3 regions of the Rhizobium sp. RHZ02 genome follow, and region 2 is predicted to be linked to each of the others. Evidence: predicted binding sites of a transcription regulator. Region 2 holds the regulator's gene; each other region holds the start of a gene.
What was found. The regulator LexA, encoded in region 2, represses DNA repair genes until DNA is damaged. The targets are predictions, from matches to a motif close to TGTTCNNNNTGTGTTCNG.

Region 1 (10,147 bases), on a different contig from region 2:
GATGGGTGCGCTGGTCGCCCCGCGCTGGCTGAGCGCCATCGCCTATGTGATCGCGATCCTGATTGCCGGCCTGAACGTCAAGCTGCTGATTGACTTCGTGACCGGCTAGCGCCTGGCATAGGCCGCCCGGCCATTGTTGAGATCGTCCACGAAGGGGGAGAATTTATGCGTCCCCTCCTCGTGCATGATGAGTGGCGCGCGCAGCGAAAGCCGCGCGCGCGATCCTTTTATCGCCGTGACGAGGATGCGCACGGCGTTCTCGCCTTCGCGCGGATGGATTGCGGTCACCTCGATGCCGCCGAAACGGCGTCCGCAGGCATCGATGATTTCGGCGATCGATTCCGGCTTCGCAATCAAGGACAATTGTCCGCCGGGGATCATGATCGCCCCGGCCGTCCGCACCCAGCTTGCGAACAGTCCGTCCGTCATCGCATGCGCCTCCGCCTTCAAGGCATCGGGCGTCCGGCGATCGCCTGCATCGTTGAACGGCGGGTTCATGATGACATGATGGAAGCTCTCATCGACAAGACCGGCTTCGTTTCGCGCCTTCGCCCTTAGCGTCACATCCGCCTCGACGACTGAAACGCGGCCGGCCACATGCGCATTGTCAGGCAGGAGGATGCTGCGGCGCGCATAGTCAGCCATCTCGCCCGAGCGCTCGAAGAGCACGACTTCCGCGGCCGGCAGCCGTGACGCGACGGCCAAGCCTGCAGCACCCGCGCCGGCACCGAGATCGGCAACCTTGATCGGACGATCGTCGGCAACGAGCGCTGCGAGCAGCATTGCATCCATGCCCGAGCGATGCCCCCTGCCCTTCGGCTGCACCACATGGAACAGCCCCCGGTGAAAGGCATCTATGGTCTCGGCAACATCTTCCGTCATCAAAAGCTCACTTCGGCATCCGCAGTTCGTCGCCGAGCCCGGCATCCACGAGAATGCGGCGCGCCCGATCCGCCTCGTCATCATCGACGAGAAGCCGGCGCGGCAGCATGCCGAGTGACCCTTCCAGAATGCTCATGCCCTGATCGGCGATGAAGCAGTGAATCCCCGCATCCTTCAGCAGACTCTCCGCAAAGGAGAGCAGTACGGGATCATTGGCGCGAATAAGTTCATGCATTTGCGGGAAAATCCCTTTCAAATTTGCGCGACGCGACAATTCACCCCTTGCCGCGCCAATCGCCCCTTTCTATTGTCGAACCCAATAATTTAACAGGAGTCCGGGTCGTTGGGCGTGGTCATACCGCTTGAAGAAAGCAAAAACAAACTGGCATCCGTCAAGCCGCTGGTCGATTTGACCAAGGCGGACATGCAACGGGTCAACCAGCTTATTCTCTCCAAGGCCGGTTCCGACGTCCAGATGATTCCTGAGGTGGCCAACCATCTCATCTCGTCCGGCGGCAAGCGTCTGCGCCCGATGCTGACTTTGGCCTCGGCTGCGCTGTTCGGCTACAAGGGCGAAAACCACATCAAGCTTGCGACATCGGTCGAGTTCATGCACACCGCGACGCTGCTGCATGACGATGTGGTCGACGAGAGCGACCTTCGCCGCGGCAAGTCCACGGCTCGCATGATCTGGGGCAACCAGGCCAGCGTGCTCGTCGGAGACTTCCTGCTCGGCCAGGCGTTCCGCATGATGGTCGAGGTCGGCTCGCTCGAAGCGCTCGACGTGCTCTCCTCGGCTGCCTGCGTGATCGCGGAAGGCGAAGTGCTGCAGCTCTCCGTCGCCAAGAACATGGAAACAACTGAGGACGACTACCTCGCCGTCATCCGCGCGAAGACGGCGGCATTGTTTGCCGCGGCTGCCGAAGTCGGCCCGATCGTCGCCGATGCCGGCAAATCCGGCCGCAACGCGCTGAAGTCCTACGGCATGAACCTCGGGCTGGCCTTCCAGCTGGTCGACGACGCGCTGGATTACGGCGGAAAGGCAGCCGATCTCGGCAAGAATGTCGGCGACGACTTCCGCGAGGGCAAGATCACGCTGCCTGTGATCCTGGCCTATCGCCGCGGCACCGAGGAAGAACGCGCCTTCTGGCGTCAGGCCATTGAAGGCGGCGAAAGCAGCGACCAGCATCTCGAAAAGGCACTTGGCCTGATTACCAAGTACGGCACGCTGAACGATACCATCGCCCGGGCGGTTCACTACGGCACGATCGCACGCGATGCGCTTGCGCCCCTTCCCGACACGGCATGGAAATCGGCCCTGATGGAAGTCATCGACTTTTGCATCGAGCGCGTCAATTAATCGACGGTCACTGATCGCGGGCTGATTTTATTGCAGGACCGCTTCAAAAAAGCCATCCTGTTGTGAGTCAGTCATTTCAACTGATTTGCAGTCGGACGAGGCCGGCTGCCACAAGAGAGGTTTTCTAATGCGGCAAAAACTTGCCATCCGTCTTCTTTCGAGCGCAGCCATGGCAGCGGTCATATCGCTGGCAGCGCTCGGCGGCGTGAATGCCGAAGAGACGGCCAAGAAGGACGATGCCGCGACAGTGATCTTCGATCCGGATAGCGTCACGAGCTTCTCCGGTGCGTTTTTGGCTGCCCGGACCGCCGATGTCGATCACGATTACGAGACGGCGATCGAACTCTACAAGAAGGCGCTGCAGATCGAGCCGGGAAATCCGGAAATCCGCCAGCGACTGATGATCTCGCTGCTTTTGAACGGCGACATCCAGGACGGCGTGAAATACGCCAACGACCTGAAGGGTGATCCGACCGTCGAGCGCATCACGACCATCGTGCGCAGCATGGATGCCATTCGCCGTGGCGAATACAAGACGGCTGAATCCCTTCTGAAATATACCGGACCGAACGATCTCGACCGGATGATGAACGATCTGCTCGCCGCTTGGGCCCGCGTCGGCGCCGGCCGTGGCAAGGAAGCCCTCACCACGATCCAGAAGATGAAGGGACCGGATTGGGTCGGCATCTTCAAGTCATACAATGCCGGCGCGATCGCGATCGTGAACGGCGACATCAGGGCCGCTCGCCAGAACCTCAACGACGCCGTGCTCGACAAGGACGGCGGCGCGACCGCTCCTGATACCTTCATGCGCGCCGTCATCGCTCTTGCCCGGCTCGAAGCCTCACAGGGCAACAAGCAGAAGGCGCTCGACGCAATTTCCGTCGGCGACAACCTGCTGCCCAACTACGCGCCGCTCAAAGCGCTGCGCCAGAGCATCGAAAAGGGCGAGAAGCAGGAGCAGCAGATCCAGACGGCCAAGCAGGGTGCTGCCGGCGTGCTCTTCTCCATCGGTGGCGCGCTGAACCGCGACGGCGCCGAGGATATTGTTTCGCTCTACCTGCAGACCGCCAAGACGCTGGATCCCGATAGCGCCGATACGCTCGTCATGCTCGGTGGCATTGCCGAGAAACAGGAGCAGATGGACCGCGCCATCGCGCTCTACCAGCAGGTACCCGAGAACTCGCCGATGCGCCGCATCTCCGAGCTTCAGCTCGGCCTTGCACTTGCACAGGGCGGTAAGGTGGATGAGGCACGCAAGCACCTTCAGAACCTGATTGCCTCCGATCCGAACGACGTTCGCAGCTACCTCGCCTATGGCAGCGTGCTGTCGGACGTGAAGGATTACGCCGCGATGGCCGAAAACTACGACAAGGCTGTCGAAGTTATCGGCCCACTGCCGGGCAAGGGCGCGTGGACTGTCTTCTTCCAGCGTGGCATTGCCTATGAGCGCCTGAAGAAATGGGACCAGGCCGAGCCGAATTTCCGCAAGGCGCTGGAGCTCAACCCGGATCAGCCGCAGGTTCTAAACTACCTTGGCTACTCGTGGATCGACATGAACCGGAACCTCGACGAGGGGCTGGCGATGATCAAGAAGGCGGTCGACCTGCGTCCCGACGATGGCTACATCATCGACTCTCTCGGCTGGGCCTATTTCCGGCTGAACCGCTTCGCCGAAGCGGTTGAGGAGTTGGAGAAGGCTGCGCAGATCAAGGCCGGCGACGCGACGATCAACGACCATCTGGGCGATGCCTATTGGCGCGTCGGACGCAAGCTCGAAGCCGTCTACCAGTGGAACCGCGCGCTCGGCTCCGACCCTGAGGCATCCGAGATCCCGAAGATCAAGGACAAAATCGCCAACGGCCTGCCGCAGGATACAGACAACTCCAAGGCTGCGGACAAGAAACAGCCTGACCCGGCGCCGATCCAACCGAAGCCTACCGATAAGAAGTCCTGATCGGCGATGCCAGAGGCGAGTATGGGCGATGACGTGACGGTCATCGAGGACGCTCCGGCAAAAATCAATCTGGCCCTGCATGTGACGGGCCAGAGATCCGATGGCTACCATCGGCTCGACATGCTCGTGACCTTCACCAAACATGGTGACCGGCTGGGCTTTGCGCTGGCGGATAAAGATGAATTCGTGATCTCCGGGCGTTTTGCCGAGGCGCTTGACGACAGCCGCGACGACAACCTCGTCCTGAAGGCTCGGGACTTTATGCGCGAGGCGATCGCTCGCGAGGGCGGCTCCGCTCCCGCCGTCCGCATCCATCTCCAAAAGAACCTGCCGATTGCCTCCGGTATCGGCGGCGGCTCGGCCGACGCGGCGGCTACGCTTCGCGGTCTGATGCGGCTCTGGAATGTCTCGCTTCTGAACGCGACCATCGAGGCAATCGCCATTCGACTTGGCGCCGACGTGCCTATGTGCCTGGCGAGCAGACCGCTGATCGCCAGGGGCATTGGCGAGCAAATCGTGCCTGTCGACGACATGCCGGCCTTTGCCATGGTGCTGGCAAACCCGTTGAAAGGCGTATCAACGCCCGAGGTTTTCCGAAGGCTGACGAACAAGGCCAATCCGCCGCTCGACATGACGCCGCGTTTCAACTGGGTCGAGGCGATACGCGCTACGCGCAATGACCTTGAGCCGGTCGCTCGCGACCTGCTGCCCGAAATTGCCGAGATCTCGACGATGCTCAAGAAGCAGGGCGCATCTTTCGTTCGCATGTCTGGTTCCGGTGCGACCTGCTACGGTATCTTCCATACGCTTGCGGCGGCGGAAGACGCCGCCGCCGCGCTTCACCGCGAACGGCCGGACTGGTATTTCGAAGCCACGGAAACGACTGCGGGAGGTCATGATGCCGGGTTTGGATGAAACGCGTCCCTTCATTCCTGTCGGCATTGCCGTGCTGACGGTCTCGGATACACGCACGCTTGCCGATGACCGCTCCGGCGATACGCTGGCCGCCAGAATCAAGGAGGCGGGGCACCGGCTGGTCGACCGCGCGATCGTCCCCGATGATCGGCAGGCGATCGCTTCCCGCGTGAAGGCGTGGACCGAACGCGACGATATCGACGTCGTCATCACCACGGGGGGAACCGGCTTTACCGGCCGCGACGTCACCCCGGAAGCTCTGGAGCCGCTCTTCGAGAAGAGGATGGATGGCTTTTCGGAAGTGTTCCACCGTATCTCCTACGACAAGATCGGCACCTCGACGATCCAGTCCCGCGCCACGGCGGGCGTTGCCAACGCGACCTTCATCTTCGCGCTGCCGGGCTCGCCTGGCGCCTGCAAGGACGCCTGGGACGGCATATTGAAATCCCAGTTCGACTACCGCCACATGCCCTGCAATTTCGTGGAGATCATGCCGCGCCTCGATGAGCACCTGAAGCGCGGCGCCGGCAAGTAACGGACTGCTTCGGCAGGCGACCGTCTGCCGCTCTATGCCCCTATGCCCGGCAGAGCAGGCATCGTATCCCAGCTATCACCCGACAGCAGGATGCAGCTTACGCCGTGAACATCCGTGATGAGCAGCGTCCACGTGCCGCTCTGCGCGGCGTAGACCTCAAGCATGGCGTTCTGGTTGATCAGCCCGACCGCCGTCAGTCTCTCGGCAAAATTCTTGTCGAGGAAATTGACGACCTCGGATCGGCCTGCGCAACTGCGCATCATCTGCGATGCTGCCGAATGCGGATGCGCGATCATCGATGTCGTCAATATGACGGCCGCTATCAGGCCGCGGATCATATTGCGTTTCATGACGCACCTCCTTTTGCCGGAAACCGGCAGAAGAGGAGACTTCCGCTGACCTGTTCTGCCGTCTGCCGGCATTCCATGGTCGACCGTCACGAAGCGAGGCGCTCGGGCGGCGCCATGATGGAATTATAGCGCAAAATTGTATCGGGCGCCAATTATCCGCATGGGTGGCACGCGGAGCAGCGCCCTACCTACTATCGCGCCGCGCGCGCGACCCAGGATGGAATCAGCTCGCTGCTGAGCTTGCGCAGCTTTTGCCCCTTCGCGAATTCCGCGAGACGCATTCCGCTTCTTGCGGCAGCGATCGCCTGCGCCTTCGGAAGGAGAAGACCTAGCTCCAGCGGCGACGAAACACGCCCGATACGCTGCAGGAACGGCCGTCGGTATCCGCGCGACGCGTTGAACCGCGCCGGTAGCTTGTTCAGGATCATATACTCAGCAATCTCGTCGATCCAGCCGGTCTGCGGTCGCGCCCCCGGTTCCACGAAAAGGAGCCACTCGCCTCGCGCCGAATGCACTATGTCCTTGATATCCCATTGTGAATGGAAGCGGCAGCCGGCGGCGTCGGCCACCCTCGACGTTCCATCCCGCGAGTCGTGGTCCAGCACCACGACGTCGCTGACGAGCCCCTCCACTGCGCCTGCAACCAACACCGATAATGTCTGCGCCAGTTCCGGTTCCTGATCCTGGCATTCCAGCACAACTGTCAACATTGCCTATTCATAGAGCGCCGCACAAAAATTTGCCAGCGACACTTTCCTCATTTTGTTCTTGCATTGTTCTCTTTTTGCCGATAGGAATTTAATCATCAAAACGGATGGAAGCAAAGCTTCCGCCAGCGGAGAATCCGATGAATGAGCAGTCCCTTGCAGGGCAGGCCGCATTCGCGCCTGCCCATACGGCAGATATTGCCGATACGATGATCGTATCTGCCGGCCTGCGGATCGATGTCGACCGCCGCCGTGGGCGTGCGGCCGGGCTTAATCCGAACGGGCGCTTTGAGCCTCTGCGTCGGGAAGCGTTCGACGATGGCTGGCAGAACCTTGAGGATCTGCCGCCGTTCAAGACCGACGTGCAGATCGAGAAGCCGCGAACGGTCATCACCCGCAACGAGTCGCCGGACATTCCCTTCGACCGCTCGATCAATCCCTATCGCGGCTGCGAGCATGGCTGCATTTACTGCTTCGCGCGGCCGACGCATGCCTATATGGGCCTTTCGGCCGGTCTGGACTTCGAAGCCAAGCTGTTTGCCAAGCCGGATGCGGCGAAACTCCTGGAGCGAGAATTGGCGAAGCCTGGTTACAAGCCGCGGGTAATCGCGATCGGCACCAACACCGATCCCTACCAGCCGATCGAAAAGGAATGGCGCATCATGCGGCAGATCCTTGAGGTGCTGGAAAAGGCGAACCATCCGGTTTCGATCGTAACCAAGTCGGCAATGATCCTGCGCGACCTCGACATTCTCTCGGCGATGGCGGAAAGAAACCTTGTCCGCGTTTCACTGTCGGCGACGACGCTCGACCGAAAGCTGGCGCGGACCATGGAGCCCCGCGCCTCGACGCCGACGCGCCGGCTGGAGGCCATCCGCGCGCTCTCCGAGGCAGGCATCCAGACATCGGTCCTGGCTGCCCCGATGATTCCGGCGCTCAACGACCATGAGCTTGAGCGAATTCTGGATGCGGCGCACGCGGCGGGTGCCACCGAGGCGGGTTATGTCATCCTGCGTCTCCCGCTCGAGGTGTCGCCGCTGTTTCGCGACTGGCTGCTGCAGAACTATCCCGACCGCTATCGTCACGTCATGTCGCTGGTCCGCTCGATGCGCGGCGGAAAGGATTACGATGCTGAGTTCGGCAAGCGAATGAAGGGCGCCGGACCCTATGCCTGGCAGATTGCGCGCCGTTTCGAAATGGCGACGAAACGGCTGGGCATGACCCGGCGCAGCATGCGGCTGCGGGACGACCTGTTCGTTCCGCCCGATGGCAGCGGCGTCCAGCTCTCGCTGCTCTGACATTTCAGCTTCGCGGATGGTCGCCCTGCCCTTCCGCGCTGGAGTCCCCGGCCCGCCGCCCTGATCCGGGGACTTGCAGGAAATCGGGTTGGCGTGCGAGGGTCAGCTGCATGAGCCGTCGCACGTCACCCGATTCTCCCATGCTTTTCGAAGATGTCCCCCTCGTGCCGGATTTCCGGCTGGAGCTGAAGGCGCGCAAGGCCGGTCACTGGCCGGTTGCAGGTGCCGATGAGGCCGGACGGGGGCCGCTGGCCGGTCCCGTCGTGGCGGCAGCCGTCATTCTCGATCCGAAACGCATTCCTGAAGGCCTGAACGATTCCAAGCAGCTCTCGGCCCTGAGGCGCGAAGAGCTTTTCGTTCAGATTCTCGCAACCGCGACCGTCTCGATCGCCTCTTCAAGTTCGACGCGCATCGATGAGACCGATATCCGCAAGGCCAGTCTGGATGCCATGCGCCGCGCCATCTGCGGCCTGTCGATACCAGCTAGCTTTGTCCTGACCGATGGGCTTGACGTTCCGCCTGGGCTCGCCTGCCCCGGCCAGGCAGTCGTGAAGGGTGATGCGCGCTCCGTCTCGATCGCCGCCGCATCGATCGTCGCCAAGGTGACGCGCGACCGGATGATGGCGCGCGCCGACAGCACCTTTCCGGCTTACGGCTTTGCCGCGCATGCCGGCTATGGCACCGCGCAACATAGGGCCGGTATCGAGAAGCACGGTCCCTGCTCGCTGCACAGGATGACCTTCAGCCCGCTGAAGAAGGTGCAGGGTATCGAGCTCGACAGCGATTGATCCCGTCCGCGACTTACCATTACAGCTCCAAATCGGCATAGGGGGCGCTCGATGTGATCGCTCCCCTGCCACACCACCCGGCATGCGGGTCCGCACCGGGCGGTTCGAGGGATTGAGGTTATGCGAGTCTGGGCATTCCGAGTTGGTCGGCCCATCTGATGGTGAGAACGGCGTTGATGAGCTTGCCGCTGTTGCGCCACCAGCGGCGGGCGTTTGCCGCCACCTGTAGGGCCACATCGGGTTTTGCCCCCCGAACCGTCAGTTCCCGGAAGATAGTCCTGCTGTGCTTCCATTGCTTGAGCTGGATAGCCCTCAAACGGTGACGCATCCATTCGTCCAGCCTTTGCCAGACCCGAGATGTTTGCGCCAGCCGGAAGTAGGCTTTCCATCCGCACACGAAGATACGCAGCCGTTCTGCCACCGCTTTCAGGGATCGACCCGTCACGCGCGGTGTCAGTTCGCGAATGCGCTCCTTGAACGCCTTGATGGCCTTGTCGGCGACCAGTCTCTTGACCACCCGTCCTGGTGCTTTGAAGAAAGCATAGCCGAGGAATTTGCGGCCGAAGACACTGGCAACGGCGCTCTTGGTCTCGTTCACCTTGAGGCGAAGTCGGCCATAAAGCCGCCGCAGCAGAGCCATCACCCGTTCGCCCGCCCGCTGTGACCGCACGTAGACGTTACAGTCGTCGGCATAGCGGCAGAAGGCATGGCCCCGCTGTTCAAGTTCCTTGTCCACCTCATCCAGCAACACATTGGCCAGAAGCGGCGACAGCGGCCCACCCTGCGGCGTGCCTCGGGTCCGCTTGAGGACCACACCCCATCAACAATGTCGGCGTTCAGATAGGCCCGTACCAAGCGGATCACGCCGGGATCGGGGATTTTCTTGCGCAGACGGTCGATCAGGATGTCATGGTCAACCCGGTCGAAGAATTTCTCCAGGTCAACGTCCACGACAACCCGCCGTCCGGACTGCACGAACGATTGCGCCGCCAGGACGGCATCGTGTGCACTCCTTCCAGGACGGAAGCCGTAGCTGTGCTGACTAAAAGTCGGATCAAGAATAGGCTGGAGGACTTGCAGGAGCGCCTGTTGGATCAGACGGTCCAGCACCGTGGGGATGCCAAGCTCGCGCTCGCCGCCCCCTGGCTTCGGGATCATCACCCGACGCACCGGCTGTGGCCGGTACGTCCCCTCCCGCAGGCTGTCGCGGATGGCAGGCCAAGAGATGCGTAGCATTGCGGCCGTCTGGTCAATGTCCAGACCGTCCGCGCCCGCCGCGCCTTTGTTGGCCCGCACCTCTTCCACGCCCGCAGAAGGTTCTCTCGCCGCAGGGCCACCTCAAGCAGCCCTGCGCC
Region 2 (10,147 bases):
GGCAGCACCGACGCCGACGCCGGCAAAGCCGTGCTCGGTGATCGGGGTGTCGATGACGCGGCGGGCGCCGAATTCCTGCAGAAGACCCTGGGTGACCTTGTAGGCGCCCTGGTATTCGGCAACTTCTTCGCCCATGACGAAGACGCTGTCGTCGGCGCGCATTTCTTCGGCCATGGCATCGCGAAGCGCTTCGCGAACAGTCATGGAGACCATTTCCGTACCTGCCGGAATTTCCCGATCGTTCGGCACGGCAGCCTTCGGCTCCGCCGGAACCGGAGCAGCAGCGGCAGCAGGCTTTTCTTCCGCCTGCGGAGCGGCAGCGGCAGGTGCGGGCTGCGCGGCAGGTGCGGCAGAGATGTCGGACGCCGATTCACCGTCCTGAAGCAGGACCGCGATCTTGGCATTGACCTTCACATTTTCTGTGCCGGCCGGAACCAGGAGCTTGCCGATGACGCCTTCATCGACGGCTTCGACTTCCATCGTTGCCTTGTCGGTTTCGATTTCGGCGATCACGTCACCAGACTTGACGGTGTCGCCTTCCTGCTTGAGCCATTTGGAAAGCGTGCCTTCTTCCATCGTCGGAGAGAGGGCGGGCATGAGAATATCGATTGGCATGGGTCGTCCCTCCCCGATTAGAGCAGAATGTCAGTGTAGAGCTCGGATGCATCCGGCTCCGGATCGGACTGGGCGAAGTCGGCGCTGTCGGCAACGACATCGCGGACATCCTTGTCGATCGCCTTCAGATCGTCTTCCGAGGCCCAACCCTTCTCAAGGAGGCGCGCTCGCACCTGCTCGATCGGATCCTGCTCGGAGCGCATCTTCTGCACTTCTTCCTTCGTGCGGTACTTCGCCGGGTCGGACATCGAGTGACCGCGATAGCGGTAGGTCAGCATCTCGAGGATGATCGGACCCTTGCCGGAGCGGCAATGCTCGAGGGCTTCGTCGGCTGCGGCCTTTACGGCGCGGACATCCATGCCATCGACCTGGATGCCGGGGATGCCGAAGCCGGAGCCACGCAGGGAGTAGTTCGACTGCGCGGTCGCGCGGGCAGTCGAGGTGCCCATGGCGTAACGGTTGTTTTCGACGATGTAGATGATCGGGAGCTTCCAGAGAGCAGCCATGTTGAAGCTCTCGTAGACCTGGCCCTGGTTCGCAGCACCGTCACCGAAGTAAGCGACGGAAACGCTGTCGTTGCCGCGGTAGCGATTGGCGAAAGCGAGACCCGTTCCAAGCGAAACCTGGGCGCCGACGATGCCGTGACCGCCGTAAAAATGCTTCTCTTTCGAGAACATGTGCATCGAGCCGCCCTTGCCGCGCGAATAACCGCTACGGCGGCCGGTCAGTTCGGCCATGACGCCACGCGCGCTCATGCCGGTCGCCAGCATATGGCCGTGATCGCGATAGGCGGTGATAACCTGATCGCCTTCTTTCTGCGCCATCTGCATGCCGACGACGACAGCTTCCTGACCGATGTAGAGGTGACAGAAACCGCCAATGAAGCCCATGCCGTAGAGCTGCCCGGCCTTCTCTTCGAAGCGGCGGATCAGCAGCATTTCGCGGTAGGCCTTGAGCTCCTCGTCGCGCGTGAAATCAGCGACAGGACCACCATTCGAGGCCTTGTTTGCCGGCTTTGCGCTAGTTTTACGGCTGGAAACGGTCGCGGTTTTTCGCGGCGCCATTCAACCCTCCCTATGGGTTTGTCGGTTCTTTGGTGGCGCACACCATAGGGAAGAAATTTAGCCACAGCAATGCCATAAATGCATGGCTCGTATTCATCAGTAAATCACTGATAAATAACGCTTTATTTCGATTAACTGAATTTCGGTTAATTCGAATAGTGATTGAATATGACGATCTCGTCAGCGCGAGAAACATTAAGCTGAAGACGCGCTTTCTCGTCCAGCATGTCCTTGTCCATCGAACCGTCGCTCAGCAGCGCGACCTGCTTTTCAAGATGCTCGCGCTTGCCTTTCAGAACCGCCAACTCCCTTTCGCGCGCTATCCGCTGGCGCTCGAACCCCTCGGTTGCCCGCAGACCGTAATCACCATGAATGCAATGATAGCCGAAGTAGGAGAGAAACGCGACCGTCATCGCGGGAACCACGAAACGACCGATCTTTTTCTTCTTGTGATGCTTTGTCCACATAAACGCACGCTCGAACGCATTACCTCGATGCGCTGAAGACTACCGGGCAGAGATTAACTGTCCGTTGACTATGAAAAATCAGGCACGAAAAAACCCGCGCCTTTCGTAGACGCGGGTCCAAGTCGCTCAATTCAGGCGCGATTGATCAGCCGCGGATGATCGAACGGCCGGCGTAGCGGGCCTGCGGGCCGAGGCCCTCTTCGATGCGGATCAGCTGGTTGTACTTGGCCAGGCGATCCGAGCGCGACAGCGAGCCGGTCTTGATCTGACCGCAGTTGGTGGCGACCGCCAGATCGGCAATCGTCGAATCTTCGGTTTCACCGGAACGGTGCGACATGACTGCGGTGTAGGCAGCCTTATGCGCAGTGTTGACGGCGTCGAGCGTTTCCGTCAGCGAGCCGATCTGGTTGACCTTGACGAGGATCGAGTTGGCAACGCCCATGCGGATACCATCACGCAGACGGGCCGAGTTGGTGACGAATAGATCGTCACCGACCAGCTGGACCTTCTTGCCGGCCAGATCCGTCAGTGCCTTCCAGCCGTCCCAATCGTCTTCAGCCATACCGTCTTCGATGGAGATGATCGGATACTGGGCGGCGAGCTGGGCAAGGTATTCAGCCATGGCACCCGATTCCAGCGTGCGGCCTTCGCCTTCGAGAACGTACTTGCCGTCCTTGAAGAATTCGGTCGCAGCGCAGTCGAGGCCGAGGTAGATGTCTTCGCCCGGCTTGTAGCCGGCTTTCTCGATCGACTTCATGATGAAGTCGAGGGCTTCAGGGGCGCTCTTCAGGCCCGGCGCGAAACCACCCTCATCGCCGACGTTGGTGTTGTGGCCCTGAGCCGACAGCTCCTTCTTGAGGACGTGGAATACTTCCGAGCCCATGCGAACGGCTTCGCGGATGGAATCGGCACCGACCGGCAGGATCATGAACTCCTGGAAGTCGATCGGGTTGTCGGCATGCGCGCCACCGTTGATGATGTTCATCATCGGGACCGGCAGCAGGTGGGCGCTGGCGCCACCGACATAACGGTAGAGCGGCAGGCCGGCAGCCTGGGCAGCAGCCTTGGCAACCGCGAGCGATACGCCGAGGATGGCGTTGGCGCCGAGGCGCGACTTGTTCGGCGTACCGTCCAGTTCGATCATGATGTTGTCGATCTGGATCTGGTTTTCGGCATCAATGCCGCCGATCGCGTCAAAGATTTCGGTGTTGGCGGCTTCGACAGCCTTTTCAACACCCTTGCCGAGATAGCGATTGCCACCATCGCGAACTTCAACAGCTTCGTGAGCACCGGTGGAAGCGCCCGACGGCACCGCCGCACGGCCCATGCTGCCGTCTTCGAGATAGACATCGACTTCGACGGTCGGATTGCCACGGCTGTCGAGAATCTCGCGGGCGATAATGTCGGTAATTGCAGTCATCGGTTCTTCCTGCTCGGTGGGTGATAACGTTGGAAGCCTGTTTAATCGAAGGCACACAAATTACAATGCCACACTGACGACAGATGGCATGCCACGGCCCTAGCGGGTGAATATGTCAGGCCTTTGAAGCCACGCCCGGCCGTTGGTTAGAGACAACGCTTATCAACTTTCAAAACCTGAAGTTTTGGAAATATAAATTTTGACTTTCAAGCTGGTTGTAAATTTATCGACCAGTAACCAATCATATTTATAGTTAACGGCCGAAAGGAAATAACACCTTCTTCGGCAGGCGTTATTGCATGATGCGCTTCCTTATGCGGCCAAGCCGCCTGTCACGATCCATAGCTGCTGCTCGAAAATTTCCAATGGTTTCAGAAACGACGTCGTTCACTATTTACTATTTACGGGGCATAGGATGAAACTCAATATTGCACGAAGCCTTGCAATCTTCGCGGTGGTCGTCGCCGCCGGGCTCATTGCTTCGATCGGCATACAAAACTACGCCTTCAATAAGCTACGCGTGAACGGCGAGATGTACCGGCAAATCGTCTACGGCAAGGATCTCGTTGCCGATATTCTGCCGCCGCCCCTCTATGTCGTTGAATCCTACATGCTTGCACTCGAGGCGGTGCAGCGCCCGGAGGTCGCCGGAAAGAACATCGACCGCATTCAAAATGTCCTGAAGCCCGCCTATGAGGATCGCCGCAAGTATTGGCAGGCAACCGCGCTCAGCGCAGACCTCAAGGAAAAACTTCTGAACGACGTCCTCATCAAAGGCGATGCGTTCTGGAAGGTGATGCAGGACGAACTCGCGCCCGCCATCCTTAACCACGACTCTGCGGTCATCCCGACAGCCTTCGAGAAGCTTGCGACCAATTTTCATATCCACGAAACGGCGGTCAACGAGCTCGTTGATATGGCGAACGCCTTCCTGGCAAAGGCTGAAAAAGACGCGGCCGAACAGACAAGCATTCTCTCGGCGATCACGGTTGCATCTGCGGCGGTCTCGCTTTGCCTGCTTCTTGGCGGCCTCTACGCCTTCCGCCGGCGCGCCATCGTGCCACTTTCGGCGATGCGCGACTACATGGCGATCCTGGCGGGCGGCGACTATTCCAAGGAAGTCCCCTTCAGCCACCGTGTCGATGAAATTGGCGAAATGGCACGCGCCGTCACCGTGTTTCGCGAATCGGCGCAAGAACGGAACAAAATCCGCGAACACCAGGATGCGGAGCGCCAGGCCCAAGCCCAGCGCGATGCGGCGCTGGCCGCCTCCAATGCTGATGAGGATGCCGGCCGCGAACGCATCATCGTGAGCCTCAGCCGCGGCCTGGACCGTCTTTCCCGCGGCGACCTCACCGTCCAGCTCAACGAAGCGTTCGCGCCAGACTACGAGAGGCTACGCGAGCAGTTCAATTCGAGCGTCCGCACGCTTTCCGGCACAATGAGGGATATCGCGACGGCAACCACTACGGTCAGGACTGGCACTAGCGAAATCGCAACAAGCACGGATGATCTGGCCCGGCGAACGGAACATCAGGCCGCATCGCTGGAGCAGGCAGCCTCGGCGCTAGATCAGATCACGGTTACGGTCAAAAACTCGTCGGAACGCGCCCATGAAGCAAACGCGATGATGACGGTGACGAAGGAAAGCGCCAGCTATTCGGCAACTGTCGTGCACGAGGCCGTAGCTGCGATGGAGAAGATCGAAGCATCATCCGTGCAGATCGGCGAAATCATCAACGTCATCGACGAGATCGCCTTCCAGACCAACTTGCTCGCGCTCAATGCTGGTGTTGAGGCCGCTCGTGCCGGCGAGGCCGGAAAGGGTTTTGCCGTCGTGGCGCAAGAAGTGCGCGACCTCGCCGGCCGCTCTGCCAAGCTGGCGAAGGAAATCAAGCAGTTGGTCGAGACTTCGTCCAGTCAGGTGTCAACCGGCGTTGCCTTGGTGAACCGCACCGGCGAAGCCTTGAACAGTATCGATCAGCAGGTGCTGAAGGTGACGACGCTGATCGAGGCGATCGTGCGCTCTTCCTCTGAACAGACGACCGCGCTCGTCGAGGTCAATGCCGCCGTCAACACCATGGACAGCGTCACCCAACAAAACGCCGCGATGGCGGAGGAAACCAGCGCAGCCTGCCGCGAGCTTGGCAACGAGGCGCTACACCTCAATCACCTGCTCTCCCGCTTCGCTCTCGAAGGCACGGAGAGGACGGCAGGATCGGCATATCCCACAAAGACGAGGTTGGCGCTCGCCGGTTGACGGCGTGCACGTCCATCCATTTATCCCGCCTTGGCAATCGCATCGAAGGCCAGCAGCTTTTCGAGAAGCCGCGGCATATCCCGCAGATAGACCATGTTGGGACCATCCGAAGGCGCATTGTCAGGATCTTCGTGGGTTTCCACGAATACGCCAGCGACGCCGACGGCGACCGCCGCACGCGCGAGCGTCTCCACGAACTCGCGCTGCCCTCCGCTCGAACCGCCCTGCCCGCCCGGCTGCTGGACCGAATGCGTGGCGTCGAAGACCACGGGGGCGCCCATCGCCGCCATGATAGGCAGCGATCGCATGTCGGAGACCAGCGTATTGTAGCCGAAGGAAGCACCGCGTTCGCAAAGCAAGATGTTCGGATTTCCGCTCGAATTCAGCTTGTTGAGGACGTTCTTCATGTCCCAGGGCGCGAGGAACTGCCCCTTCTTGACGTTGATGACGCGGCCGGTCTTGGCGGCGGCAACGAGCAGGTCGGTCTGACGGCTGAGGAAAGCTGGGATCTGCAGGATGTCGACGACGGTGGACACCTCGGCACACTGCTCTTCGGTATGAATGTCGGTCAGGACAGGAAAGCCGTATTCCCTCTTGAGATCGGCGAACACTTCAAGCGCCGTTTCGAGGCCGATACCGCGCTGCGCTGACAGCGACGTCCGGTTCGCCTTGTCAAAGGAGGACTTGTAGACGAGGCCGAGACCAAGCTTGTCGCAGAGTTCCTTCAGCACACCGGCGACCATGAAGGCATGCTCGCGGCTCTCCATCTGACAAGGCCCGGCAATCAGCGACAGCTTGCCGGAATTCGAAAAGGTGACGCGGCCGGCGCCTTCGCCGACCACGACTTCGGAATTTGTCTGGCTCATCGTTTCTCCTCGAAGGCGAAGAGAGCGCCCTGTCCGGGCGCGGCCTTCACCAGAATTCGATTGTTCTTGCGCGTATAGGTCATCCCGTTAGCAGCCAATTGCGCTTCTGTCACGGCGAGATCGCCTACTTTGAAAACGATGGCAACACCACGCAGACCGCGATCGTCGGAAGGCGCAGGGATGTCGAAGTAGGCGTCCAGTCCATCCGGGGAGAGAACACTCACTCTGGCATTCGGAGTTGTCACACTCACACCGAAGGCCTCATTGGTCGTTCCCAAGCTGTGGGCGGCGGCGCGCAGGAATGGTCCAAACGCCTTGGGGTCGGGTGCCCCAAGCACGATCTCTGCGATCCCAACCACCCCATTTGCATGCACTTGCAGGGCTTTCCGGTCGGCTGGCAGCGGGTTGACACGTTGGCATGTGAAGAAAAAGAAATCTGGAGCGCGCAGGTCAACTGCAAAGGCGAGCTTAAATGCAGCCGTCACCTCCGAGCCATCGGGCATCTTCATCGGCCGCTCGAACTGCAGCATCTCGCCGCCATTGATCTTTTCGGACAGAAACCGGGCATGGTCGCGATCGGCATCCGCCGTCGCAAAGACCACGGCAGACAGCCCATCGTCTCCACATCGGAATCGAAAGGCACGGTCCCGCGCGGTGAAGACATTGCCTTTCTGCGCCGAAGCTTCATGCAGTTCGGCATTGGCGACCCCGAGAGGCTCCAGATAAGTTTCGTCGGCGAAGAATATGCAGGCATTCTCGGTCCCAAACGGGTGCCGGGCGTCGGGCGCGACGGTGAATCCCAGCTTTCCGAGACGCTCGCGCGAGAGCCTGATATTTGGAACCGGCAGCACGATGTGGTCCAGCGGATGTGCTTCGCTCATGGCAACTTCTCCGGAATTTGCGAAGATGTGCGCCGGGCAACAGGACAATGCAACCCCCTTCTACGCTTTCGGTCAAATGAGACGCAAAAACTCAGCAAGTTGCAGGCAAGATTTACGAAAATTTAGGTACTTGCGGAACACATATGGAACATATAGTGTCTGTTCTGGCTTTGTTTCACGACTCTGGGGTTCAACTTCGATGCTGACGCGCAAGCAACAGGAGCTTCTTCTCTTCATTCACGAGCGAATGAAGGAGTCCGGTGTCCCCCCTTCTTTTGATGAAATGAAGGATGCCTTGGACCTCGCGTCGAAGTCAGGCATCCACCGCCTGATTACCGCGCTGGAGGAACGGGGCTTCATTCGCCGACTGCCGAATCGAGCCCGCGCTCTGGAAGTCATCAAACTGCCCGAGGCATATAACCCGAGCCTGCAGCCCCGCCGCGGTTTTTCGCCGAGCGTTATCGAAGGCAGCCTCGGCAAACCACAGCCAGTTGTGGCGCCGAAGCCAGCGCCGCAGGCTGACAACGGCGGTCCTGCCTCTGTACCGGTCATGGGACGGATTGCTGCCGGCGTACCGATTTCGGCAATTCAGAACAATACCCATGACATCACGGTTCCGGCGGACATGCTTGGCCCAGGCGAGCACTATGCGCTTGAGGTCAAGGGCGACTCGATGATCGAGGCCGGCATCTTTGATGGCGACACGGTAATCATCCGCAACGGCAGCACCGCCAATGCCGGCGACATCGTTGTTGCGCTTGTCGATGATGAGGAAGCGACGCTCAAGCGCTTCCGCCGGAAAGGCGCCTCCATCGCACTTGAGGCGGCAAACCCGGCTTACGAGACGCGCATTTTCGGGCCTGACCGTGTCAAGGTCCAGGGCAAGCTTGTCGGCCTCATTCGCCGCTATCATTGAAGGCAAGCGGCTCGCCGTCAAAGGTGCCGCTTCGCCAATTATACGCCCGATGGCGGATCCAAGGGCGGTCGGGCCTCGTATAGGCCGTCGTGACGACGGAGCTACCTTGATCGTCGATCCTTACCTCAGCGGCACCAAAGCGACGCAAGGTTTCGCCGGTGAACAAAAGTGCGCCCGACCGGCACCCCGTCGTGCGGAGGCGAGCGGGTGTCACGACGATATCGGCCGTATCGCAGGCAGCGCCGAAGTAAGCGGGATTTTCGACGATCGTCACGACGTAGCCGCTATCGTGCGTGGCTGTGCACCAGGCGCCTTTCAGGCATACAAATCGGTTCTCAGCGCTCGTCGCAGCCTGACGTAACGCATCGCGGGCATTGCGCAATTCCACGGCAGATAACCTCTCCGATCTGCCTTGACTGTCCCGCCGCCTGATAGCGTTGACACCCTCCAACAATTACGTTGGTTGATCTAGCTCCGCGGCGAGCGCCATTCGCCATTGGTCGAAAATGAAGTCAGGCGGATGCGGCCGGTTCGGTGCAAGGACTTGTCCTCTCACAATCGCGACGAGATTGCCGTCTTCGGCAATGACCATGTCGGGCGGCGGCTCGCTCGGCGCAACCACAACAAGCACTGTTGCCAGCCCCGCAATGCCAGCGCCGAGGTAGCGGATCTTGGTGCGCAGAAGGGCAAGTAAGAGGAACCCTGCTACCGCCACAGGAAAATACCAACCCGGCAATCTGCCGATATCGATATTGCCGCCCAGGTCGAGACCATCTGGGCAATGGCGATCACGATGTCGAGCCCGAAACCGGCAATTTTCCATGGAATGACGTCGAGGCCAAAAGGTGTCAGCAGCATAGCGAGCATGCCCATCGGCATCACCACGAAAGAGACCACCGGCATGGCCATGAGATTTGCCGGCAGACCATAAGCGCTGAGCCGGTGGAAGTGCTCGACGGCGAAAAGCGCGGTCGAGAAGCCGCCGATCATCGCGGTCAGCAGGATGCCACCAAAGAAGCATATGATGAAAACGACGGGCGTTACTGCGGCGACCTGCAGCAAGGGATGTTCGTGCGGCGGCCTTCTTGACCAGATCGCGTAAACCGGCGACGAGGGCAAGCGTCGCCGCAAACGACATCCGGAGCTCGGCCGGGGGCACTTCCAAGCACGAACCAGAGGATCGCGCCCGCCCCAGCGAAGACGGACGAAACCAGGAAGAACCGCGCATGCTCTATCTCCGTTGCCACGGCGAGACGAAGCCACACGGTACAACGATCCGACGCAGTCCTTATCCGTGTCGGCCACGGCACGAAGGATTGCGTCTGGAAAGTTAGCGGAGGTTCCGCAGGAACTCGTGGCACGAGAAAAGAAGGCTGTGGCGCGCGCCCAAACGCGTCCGCGCCGGGTGTGGCTTCCCTCACCTCCAATGGCCTCAACCCCGGCATGCATTGCGCCCAAAAACAGCCGCCCGTACAACCAGAATGAAAGCTAACGGGCTTCCAAGCAAGAATAATCGATTGAAATCTGAAGGAAAATCGGAAGCCGGAAAAGCTAAGGATAATCATCAGCTTCTGCTATGCGCAGGGGTCATCGCAGAAGTGCCCAAAAGTTGATACTGCGATGCACAAAATGGCGTCACGGTAACTTGGCATTAGGCG
Region 3 (10,147 bases), on a different contig from region 2:
CTGCATGAACGAGCCGGTGTGCGGCACTCCGAGCAATTGAATTGGCTCAATCTTCCGTAGGGTAACGTCGAACATCGCTGCAGTCTTTCCGTTAGGTGAGGGTTCAAAGGCTTTATGGCTTCCCTCTTTCCTGTACTGACCTAACGGCATGCCATAGACCGATTTGAAGATACGGTTAAAAGACTGGAGGTTGGGATAGCCTGATCGCTTTGCTATCTCCCCGACAGAAAGATCCGTGCGAACCATGTCCCCGGCCGCACGATGCAGCCTTAATCGCTTGACTGTCGCCGCGAGTGTCTCGCCGAAAATCGCGCGATAGATCCGATGCCAGTGGTAGCTCGACATGCAGGCGATCCCGGCAAGTTTATCCATGTCGAGTTCTTCGTCGAGATGATCATGGATATAGGCTGATACCCGTCTGAGACGGTTCTCGTAGAGCGCCCATGCCGTTTCGCCGTTCATTGTCAAAACCTCCTGCAAATCGATCGGCTGCAGAAAACCATAGCCCGGTTTGACAAATCCTGCGGACTTTGGCGAATCCGCAAAGAAAAAGGCGGGGACCAGCCCCGCCTCTCTAAGACCTTTACAAACTTCAATTCGCTCAGCTTGCCAGTGCGACCGCAACGGCCTCAATGGCTTCATCAGCCTTCGTCCCATCCGGACCACCGGCCTGGGCCATATCGGGACGACCGCCGCCACCTTTGCCCCCAAGAGCCGCCGACGCAACGCGCACGAGATCGACGGCGCTGAACCGGCTCGTCAGGTCCGGGGTCACGGCAACCACTGCGCTCGCCTTGCCGTCTTCGGCGACGCCGATCAACGCGACGACGCCGGAACCGAGGCTTGCCTTGCCATCATCGGCCAAGCCCTTGAGCTCCTTGGGATCGACGCCGGAAATTGCCTTGCCGAGGAACTTGACGCCGGCAACATCACGAACCGCATCGGCAGGGCCGCCCTGCCCTCCGCCCATCGCAAGCTTGCGTTTGGCATCGGCCAGCTCACGCTCGAGCTTCCGGCGTTCGTCCACCAGCGCCTCAACGCGAGCAAGAACATCCGCCGGCTGCACCTTCAGCGACGTTGCGAGCGATTTGACGCGCTCGTCCTGCTCCGCCAGGTATTCGCGCGCAGATTCGCCGGTGACCGCCTCGATACGACGCACGCCGGCGCCTACCGCGCTTTCGCCAAGAATGCGGATCAGCCCGATCTGCCCCGTCGCGCCGACATGCGTGCCGCCGCAAAGTTCGATCGAATAGGCCTTGCCGGCCTTTGCGCCACGCACGCCCTGGCCCATGGCCACAACGCGAACTTCGTCACCGTATTTCTCGCCGAACAGCGCCATTGCGCCTTCCGCGATCGCGTCATCGACGCTCATCAGGCGGGTCGTGACCGGCGAATTCTGCAACACGATCTCGTTCGCCATGTCCTCGACGACCTTCAGCTCGTCGGCCGTCATCGGCTTTGGATGAGAAACGTCGAAGCGCAGGCGCTCGGGCGCAACCAGCGAGCCCTTCTGAGCCACATGCGTGCCCAACACTTCGCGCAGCGCCTCGTGCAGCAAGTGGGTGGCGGAGTGGTTCGCGCGCAGACGCGAACGGCGCGCATGGTCGACCGTCAACGCAACCGGCTCGCCGGCCTTCACTGTGCCCTCGACAACAGTGCCGATGTGGACGAAGAGGCCCTCGCCCTTCTTCTGGGTGTCGGTGATTTCAACCTTCGCGGTATCGGAGGTGATGACACCGGTATCGCCCATCTGGCCGCCGGACTCGCCGTAGAACGGCGTTTGGTTGACGACGATCTGAACCTTGTCGCCGGCCGACGCAGCATCGACCGCGGCACCGTCCTTCACGATGGCCTGAACAACGCCTTCTGCGGTCTCAGTGTCGTAGCCGAGGAACTCGGACGCGCCGTGCTTTTCCTTGAGTTCAAACCAAATCGTCTCGGTAGCCTTGTCGCCGGAGCCGGCCCAGTGCGAGCGCGCCTCGGCCTTCTGGCGTTCCATGGCGTCCGTAAAGCCTGATATGTCGACGCCGATTTCGCGGGCGCGCAGCGCATCCTGCGTCAGATCGAGTGGGAAGCCATAGGTGTCGTAAAGCTTGAACGCGGTTTCGCCGTCGAGCATGTCGCCCTTGCCGAGCGTCGTCGTTGCATCGGAAAGCAGTGAAAGACCACGCTCCAGCGTCTTGCGGAAGCGAGTTTCCTCCAGCTTCAGCGTCTCGGAGATCAGCGATTCCGCACGCACCAGCTCCGGATAGGCGCGACCCATCTCCTGAACGAGTGTCGGCAACAGCTTCCAGATCATCGGTTCCTTGGCACCCAGGAGCTCGGCGTGGCGCATTGCGCGGCGCATGATGCGGCGAAGCACGTAGCCGCGGCCTTCGTTGGACGGCAACACGCCATCGGCAATCAGGAACGCAGAGGAGCGCAGGTGGTCGGCGATGACACGGTGGCTCGCACGGCGCTCGCCCTCGGCCCTTACACCCGTGACCTCCTCGGAAGCCTCGATCAGGGCACGGAACAGGTCAATGTCGTAGTTATCGTGCTTGCCCTGCAGAACTGCCGCGACGCGCTCTAGTCCCATACCGGTATCGATCGACGGACGCGGAAGGTCGATGCGCTCTTCCTTCGTGACCTGCTCGTACTGCATGAAGACGAGGTTCCAGATCTCGATGAAGCGGTCACCATCTTCCTCCGGCGAACCGGGAGGGCCGCCCCAGATATGAGCGCCGTGGTCGTAGAAGATTTCCGAGCATGGGCCGCACGGGCCGGTATCACCCATCGCCCAGAAATTGTCGCTGGTGGGAATACGGATGATCTTCTCGTCCGGCAGGCCTGCGATCTTCTTCCAGAGGTTAAAGGCCTCATCATCCGTGTGATAGACGGTGACCAGCAGCCGCTTGGCGTCGAGCGCAAATTCCTTGGTGATCAGGTTCCAGGCAAGTTCGATCGCCCGCTCCTTGAAGTAATCGCCGAATGAGAAGTTGCCGAGCATCTCGAAGAAGGTGTGGTGGCGTGCGGTGTAGCCAACGTTATCAAGGTCGTTATGCTTGCCGCCGGCGCGGACGCACTTCTGCGCGGTCGAGGCCGTCTTGTATGGACGCTGCTCCAGACCGGTGAAAACGTTCTTGAACTGCACCATGCCGGCATTGGTGAACATCAGCGTCGGATCGTTGCGCGGCACCAACGGGCTCGACGGAACGATTTCGTGGCCGTTCTTCTTGAAGTAGTCGAGGAAGGTCGACCGGATATCATTCACACCGCTCATGCTATGCCCTTCAATGCTGCCGGAAGGCAGGTCAAAACTTAAATCCAGTGGCTTTTATCGCTCGCCTTAACCACTGTCCAGCAGACAAACAAAACCGGCCGCAATCTCATTAGGAATGCGACCGGTTTTGAACTCTGGGAAACCGCCAGGCAAATCAGCCGTCTGCAGCCTCGTCGCCGTCATTTGCATCAGGGCCGCCATTCTGCAGGAAGCGGTCCGCAATCAGGCCAGCATTCTGACGAAGCGCCGTCTCGATCTCGCGCAGGAGATCCGGATTGTCACGCAGGAACAGCTTCGCATTTTCGCGGCCCTGGCCAAGACGCTGGCTATTATAGGAGAACCAGGCCCCTGATTTCTCGACGATACCCGCCTTGACACCAAGGTCGACCAGTTCGCCGGTCTTCGAAACGCCTTCACCATACATGATGTCGAATTCGACCTGCTTGAAGGGAGGCGCCATCTTGTTCTTGACGACCTTGACGCGCGTCTGGTTGCCGATGACCTCTTCCCGCTCCTTGACTGCACCGATACGACGGATGTCGAGGCGAACGGACGCATAGAATTTCAGCGCGTTGCCGCCGGTCGTCGTTTCCGGCGAACCGAACATGACACCAATCTTCATGCGGATCTGGTTGATGAAGATGACCATGGTGTTGGACTTCGAAATCGAAGCCGTCAGCTTGCGCAGCGCCTGGCTCATCAGGCGCGCCTGAAGGCCCGGCAGATTGTCGCCCATTTCGCCTTCGATTTCGGCACGCGGCGTCAGCGCGGCAACCGAGTCGACGACAAGAACGTCGACAGCGCCGGAACGCACCAGCGTATCGGTGATCTCGAGCGCCTGCTCGCCAGTATCCGGCTGCGAGATCAGGAGGTTCTGCAGATCGACACCGAGCTTGCGGGCGTAAACCGGGTCAAGCGCGTGTTCCGCATCGACGAAGGCACAGATGCCACCCTTCTTCTGCGATTCCGCTATCGTCTGCAGCGCCAGCGTCGTCTTACCCGAGCTTTCTGGTCCGTAAATCTCAATGATACGGCCCTTTGGAAGGCCGCCGATGCCGAGCGCTATATCCAACCCGAGAGAACCCGTCGAAACCGTCTCGATCTCGACGACATTCTCATTCGAGCCGAGCTTCATGATTGAGCCCTTGCCGAACGACCGCTCGATCTGTGAGAGTGCCGCTTCAAGTGCCTTGCTTTTGTCCACCGATTTGTCCTCTACAAGCCGCAATGTATTCTGTGACATTCGATCCACCTTTAGGTTATTGAAGCCGCTCAAGCAATGTCGCCAGCGATGGCGATTTTGTACCGCATTTGTTCTCATTGCGCAAGTTGCGTGCAAATAATTGAAACAAAAAGGTAAACTTGCCAGTGTTCTACATTTGTTTTCGTGATGGAAAGCAACGGCTTAGATATAGCGCTCTGGTCGCCAGCCGACCAGCGGCGGCAGGACGATTCGTATCTTTCGACCATGCGGGACGATGAAATGAAGCGGAAGATTCTTGTCCTCGGCGGAGCCCACATCGACAGGCGCGGACGCATCTCAGGCGACACCGTGCCAGGCGCCAGCAATCCAGGCTCGTGGTTTGAGGAGCCGGGCGGCGGCGGCTTCAATGCGGCGCGCAACCTTGCCAGGTTGGGCTTCGATGTGACGATGATTTCACCGCGTGGCGGCGATCCGATCGGCGAGATGGTCGGCGAGGCGGCCGACTTCGCTGGGGTTCATGATCGCCCCTTCATTTTCCTGGATCGGAAGACGCCGAGTTACACCGCAATCATCGAGAACGACGGAAACCTCGTGATTGCGCTTGCCGACATGGATCTCTATCGGATGTTCGTGCCGCGGCGCCTTTCGATCCGTGCCGTACGTGACGCCTTTGCCGCCACCGATTTCATTCTCATTGATGCCAACCTGCCGGCAGAGACGCTGGCATCGATCGTCGAGCGCGCAAAAGCTCTCGGCAAGCCGGTGGGCGCGATCGCCATCTCGCCCGCGAAGGCCCTCAAGCTCAAACCATGCATCGAAGGGATCGACTATCTTTTCCTCAACGAGGCCGAGGCTGCCGCATTGACCGGCGAGCGCCCAAACGATCCCGCGCACTGGCCGTCACTGCTGGGTGACATCGGTTTACGCGGTGGCGTCGTCACCCGCGGCCAACGCGAGCTGATCGCCTTCGCGGATCGCCATGTTGTTGCCCAGCAGCCGGCAAACCTCGAAGATGTCGCGGATGTCACCGGGGCGGGTGACTCGCTTGCAGCCGGCGTTATCTCCGGATTGATGCGTGGAATTTCCTTGGCCGATGCCATCAGGGAGGGCGCCGCGGCCGCGGCACTTACCGTACAATCGCCGCATGCCGTCAATGAAAACCTCTCCCCAGATCTCGTGAGGGAGACGCTTTCCCTTGTTCCGCCGGCGAGAATTTTGCATTGAAGGCAATACCGATGAAATGGAAGCGACAATGACGAAACCGATCTCCCCCCTCCTGCCGATCGCCTACTCCAAGGAAGTCGCAAGCGCCAAGCAGCGCGGCGCGCCGATCGTGGCGCTTGAATCGACCATCATCACCCATGGCATGCCCTACCCTGGCAACATCGAGATGGCCCGCAGCGTCGAGGCGCTCATTCGTGAGCAGGGCGCGGTCCCAGCCACCATCGCGGTCATTCACGGTACGCTGCATATCGGCCTCGAATCCGACCAGTTGGAGCAACTGGCGCAGGCCAAGGACGTCCTCAAGGTTTCGCGCGCCGATCTCGCCTTTGCGATCGCCGAGCGCCGTCACGGCGCAACGACCGTCGCAGCAACGATGATCGCCGCCGAGCGTGCCGGCATCAAGGTCTTTGCAACGGGTGGCATCGGTGGCGTCCACCGCGGCGCGGAAGAAAGCTTCGATATCTCCGCTGACCTCGAGGAACTCGGCCGCACCAGCGTCATCGTCGTTTGCGCCGGCGCCAAGGCGATCCTCGATATACCGAAGACCCTTGAAGTCCTGGAGACCGCGGGCGTGCCTGTCGTCACCTACGAGAGCGAGGAATTCCCGGCCTTCTGGTCACGCTCGTCCGGATTGCGCAGTCCGCTGACGCTGAACAGCCCGGCTGCCATCGCCAACTTCCAGACTGTACGCGAGCAGCTCGGCATTGACGGCGGCATGCTCATTGCCAATCCGGTGCCGGAGGCAGACGAGATCCCCCGCGAGGAAATGGAAATCTATATCGAGCGCGCCCTCGACAGCGCCGAGCGCGACGAAATCAGCGGCAAGGAAGTAACCCCTTACCTGCTCAGCACGATCTTCGACCTGACCGACGGCCAGAGCCTAAAGACCAACATTGCGTTGGTGGAAAACAATGCTCGACTCGCGGCAGAAATTGCCGTCGCGCTGGCTGGCTGAGTTTGAAAAAGGGGCGCTGGGCGCCCCTTAACTGTCCAGCGTCTCCTTGACGACGACGGCAAGCTGCTTGAGGGAGAACGGCTTCGGCAGGAAGCCGAACTTGGAATCCGGCGGCAGGTTTCGGGCAAACGCGTCTTCGGCATAGCCTGAAACGAAGATGAATTTCAGGTTCGGATAGTTCTTGCGCAGTTCGCGCAGCAGCGATGGACCATCCATCTCCGGCATCACGACATCCGAAACGACGATGTCGACCTTACCCTCGAGCTCGTCCATGATATCGAGCGCCTCGACGCCGGACCCGGCCTCGTAAACCGTATAGCCGCGCGTCTCAAGCATGCGCTTGCCGCCGCGACGCACCGCTTCCTCATCCTCGACCAGCAGGATCACAGCCGAGCCTGTCAGATCCTCGGGCTGCTCCACCGCGGCGGGCGCCTGTTCCGCAGGTGTGCCGATAGTAGGCGTGGCGGCATCGCCTTCCGCGGCAACCGCTGGCTCGACAATGTGGCGCGGCAGGAAGACGCGGAACGTCGTGCCTTTGCCAACTTCCGACTCCGGCTGAATGTAGCCGCCCGATTGCTTGACGATGCCGTAAACCATCGCGAGGCCAAGGCCCGTTCCCTTGCCCACTTCCTTCGTCGTGAAGAAGGGTTCGAAAATCTTGTCCATGATCTCAGGCGCAATGCCGGTCCCGTTGTCCGAGACCTCGATGAGGACCATGTCCTCATGCGGCATGTAGGAATAGTTGAAAGCCGCCACCTCTGCCGCCGTCACGTTCTTCGTGCGAAGCGTCAGCTTCCCGCCCTGCGGCATCGCATCTCGCGCGTTGACGCAGAGGTTTATCAGCACCTGCTCGAACTGCGACAGGTCGGTCTTCACAGGCCAGAGATCACGGCCATACTCGACGTCGAGCTTTACGTTGGTACCGGACAGCAGGCGATCGACCAGCATCCTGAGGTCGCCAACCACATCGGTGAGATTGAGCACCGTCGGCCGCATCGTCTGCTTGCGCGAGAACGCCAGCAGCTGCCGCACGAGCACGGCCGCGCGATTGGCGTTGCGCTTGATTTCCATCAGATCCGCAAAGCCAGGGTCCGCCGGCCGGGCCTGCAGCAGCAGATGATCGGAGGACAACAGGATCGCGGTCAGGACATTGTTGAAGTCGTGCGCGATCCCGCCCGCGAGTGTGCCGACCGCATTCATCTTCTGCGTCTGCGCCATCTGCGCTTCGAGCGCCTTCTGCTCAGTCACCTCGACGGCATAGACGATCGCCGCCTCTTCCGGCGTCTCGTCGCTCTGGTCGATCACCGCGTTGACGTAGAAGCGGAAATGGCGTGCTTCATCGGTTGGCGTGCGCGAGTCGATCGGCGGGATATCGCCCTGGCGGTCCTTCGCCGCCGCGAGCGCCTGCTGCAGTTTGGATTTGTCGCTGTCCTGCACAATGACTTCGAGCAGCGCGCCGTTCTCGACATCATCTCGGGAAACGATACCCGAAAACAGCTTCAGGAATGGGGCATTGGTTCGCAGGATCCTGCCTGCCCCATCCACCGAGGCAATCGCCATCGGCGTGTTGTTGAAAAAGCGGGTGAATCGCATCGCGGCGGCCGAGGCGGACTGATCGTTCTCGCCGCTCTTCTGCCGCGTCAGTACGATCGACCGGCTCTCTCCAGGAGCGCCATCGCGCATCGACGTCACGCTGTGGACGATCTGCGCCGGCAGGCTCTGGCCGTTCATCTTCTTCAAGTCGAGATCGAGCGTCACCGTCTTTTTCAGGCCCGGATCGGCCTGCACCGACTGAATAAGCGCAAGCCCCTCGCCCGCGACAAAATCGCCGATCGTGACCGAACCCGGAACGAACTTGGTAAGATCGATGCCAAGCCATTCCGCCAGCGTTGCGTTGAGGTAGAAGATCTCTCCCTTGCGGCCGGCCGAAAAGAACCCGGCTGGTGCGTGGTCGAGATAGTCGATCGCATTCTGCAGTTCCTTGAAGAACCGCTCCTGATCGTCGCGCTCGGAGGTAATGTCGCTGATCTGCCAAATGTGGAGCGGCTTGCGTCCGATCTCCTCGCTCTGCAGGGTCCGTGCTTTCAGGCGGTACCAATGCGCTCCGGAACCGTTTGTCGAGGGGCCCAGGGACCGCAGCAGGCGGAATTCTTCGCTCCCCTCCCGGCCTTCGCGAAGCCCGTTGGAAAGGCGATAGAGCGCCTCGTTCGATTCCCGATGACGCGACAGCAGCGCTTCGAGCGTCTGAACTTCCGTCGACTTGCGAGCGCCCGTCAACTCGCCATAGGCCGCGTTCGCATAAACGATACGGCCTTTGTCGTCGGTGATGAGAGAGCCGTCGGGGTGACTGTTCAAAAATGCCCGCGCCAGGCTGTCGGACTGCCGCTGCGGCATGACTTCGATAAAGCCGATCACCGACGACACGAGGAAGAAGATCCCGACCATGGCAAGCACGCCGAGAACGCCGAGCACCATTTCGTTGTCGAGAGAACTCTTGAAAACGACGAACGCCGCGGCTGCGCCGATCAGCACAAGGGCCAGCAGGATGATCCGCAAAGCCGTTCCCGTGCGGCCCCCGCGGTCCAAGAGCGGTTCGCTATAATCGTCGGCCTGACGCGGTCTCGTCATCTATTCCCTCGCATGGCCTGCCGGGCTTCACTCGTAACAAGGAGACAAAGCAGGAATCAGGCGCCTTTTCCTTCTTACCAATTTGCGGTCTCCGCAAAAACACTGCTCTCTGTGAAGACTGATTGAATTCACAACGAAGAGCGCCAATTTCGCCATTAAAATGCGTTGTTAAGAAAGCATGTTCGAATTCCACTTCGGGTTGGCATGACTGGACAAGGCCATCACGACTTGTCTACGAAGTGGTAAAAGTCGCCATGTGGTTCAAAACCGCGAAGGGAGTAAGCCAAGATGTTCGATGATCTCATGGGAGCCTATGGGAGCCGCTTCCTTCTCGCCGCCGGCGGCGTTGGCATAGCTCTATTACTGCTGATCGTCGTGCTCTGGTTCATGCGTAACCGCGCACCTTCGCCCTTCCTTCGGGGGGGCCGCAACCGCCAACCACGGCTGCAGGTCCTCGATGCAGCCGCCGTCGATGCGCGCCGCCGCCTCGTCCTCGTCCGTCGGGATGACGTCGAGCATCTGATCATGATCGGCGGGCCGACCGATATCGTCATCGAGAGCAGGATTGGTGAGGCCACCGACAAGTCCGCACCGGTCGAGGCAAATGCTCAACCAGCCCCAGCCCTGGTGGCGCCGGCTCCCGCCCCTATCGCGCCACCACAGCTCGAGGCAGCGCCAGAGCCGCCGGCGCCCGTTCACATCGTACCGACCGAATCCCAGTATGTGCCCCCGGTCCGCGGTCATACGCCATCCGAACCCTACGTGCCCGAACGTGCGCCGATCGAAGCCAGGCCAGAACCGGTCATGGTCGCGACTCCCGCCTCGCCTGCGCCCGTCATCGCCGAACGTGAGCGTGCCCCACGCCCAGCGCCGT

Region 1: a site for LexA is predicted at 6,763-6,780, ahead of IB244_RS20480 (glycosyl transferase). Genes of this name have one in related genera too.
Region 3: a site for LexA is predicted at 4,632-4,649, ahead of recA (recombinase RecA). Genes of this name have one in related genera too.

The regions. Positions count from the first base shown of each region.
Region 1 is NZ_JACUZX010000015.1:113,512-123,658, forward strand. It holds gene IB244_RS20440 (Nramp family divalent metal transporter) at 1-109, shown strand, start outside; gene IB244_RS20445 (tRNA1(Val) (adenine(37)-N6)-methyltransferase) at 106-882, opposite strand; gene IB244_RS20450 (DUF2007 domain-containing protein) at 890-1,117, opposite strand; gene IB244_RS20455 (polyprenyl synthetase family protein) at 1,226-2,242, shown strand; gene IB244_RS20460 (tetratricopeptide repeat protein) at 2,370-4,199, shown strand; gene IB244_RS20465 (4-(cytidine 5'-diphospho)-2-C-methyl-D-erythritol kinase) at 4,206-5,114, shown strand; gene moaB (molybdenum cofactor biosynthesis protein B) at 5,098-5,649, shown strand; gene IB244_RS20475 (hypothetical protein) at 5,682-5,999, opposite strand; gene IB244_RS20480 (glycosyl transferase) at 6,191-6,709, opposite strand; gene IB244_RS20485 (PA0069 family radical SAM protein) at 6,847-8,004, shown strand; gene IB244_RS20490 (ribonuclease HII) at 8,115-8,792, shown strand; partial or broken gene ltrA (group II intron reverse transcriptase/maturase) at 8,911-10,147, opposite strand, start outside.
Region 2 is NZ_JACUZX010000030.1:42,541-52,687, forward strand. It holds gene IB244_RS27510 (pyruvate dehydrogenase complex E1 component subunit beta) at 1-615, opposite strand, end outside; gene pdhA (pyruvate dehydrogenase (acetyl-transferring) E1 component subunit alpha) at 633-1,679, opposite strand; gene IB244_RS27520 (FtsB family cell division protein) at 1,826-2,146, opposite strand; gene eno (phosphopyruvate hydratase) at 2,292-3,566, opposite strand; gene IB244_RS27530 (methyl-accepting chemotaxis protein) at 3,982-5,826, shown strand; gene kdsA (3-deoxy-8-phosphooctulonate synthase) at 5,847-6,692, opposite strand; gene IB244_RS27540 (VOC family protein) at 6,689-7,573, opposite strand; gene lexA (transcriptional repressor LexA) at 7,773-8,489, shown strand; gene IB244_RS27550 (hypothetical protein) at 8,470-8,877, opposite strand; gene IB244_RS27555 (hypothetical protein) at 8,944-9,204, opposite strand; gene IB244_RS27560 (ComEC/Rec2 family competence protein) at 9,195-9,551, opposite strand.
Region 3 is NZ_JACUZX010000009.1:128,128-138,274, reverse strand. It holds gene IB244_RS16060 (GyrI-like domain-containing protein) at 1-462, opposite strand, end outside; gene alaS (alanine--tRNA ligase) at 602-3,262, opposite strand; gene recA (recombinase RecA) at 3,417-4,505, opposite strand; gene IB244_RS16045 (carbohydrate kinase family protein) at 4,746-5,690, shown strand; gene IB244_RS16040 (pseudouridine-5'-phosphate glycosidase) at 5,719-6,645, shown strand; gene cckA (cell cycle histidine kinase CckA) at 6,673-9,273, opposite strand; gene IB244_RS16030 (flagellar biosynthetic protein FliO) at 9,562-10,147, shown strand, end outside.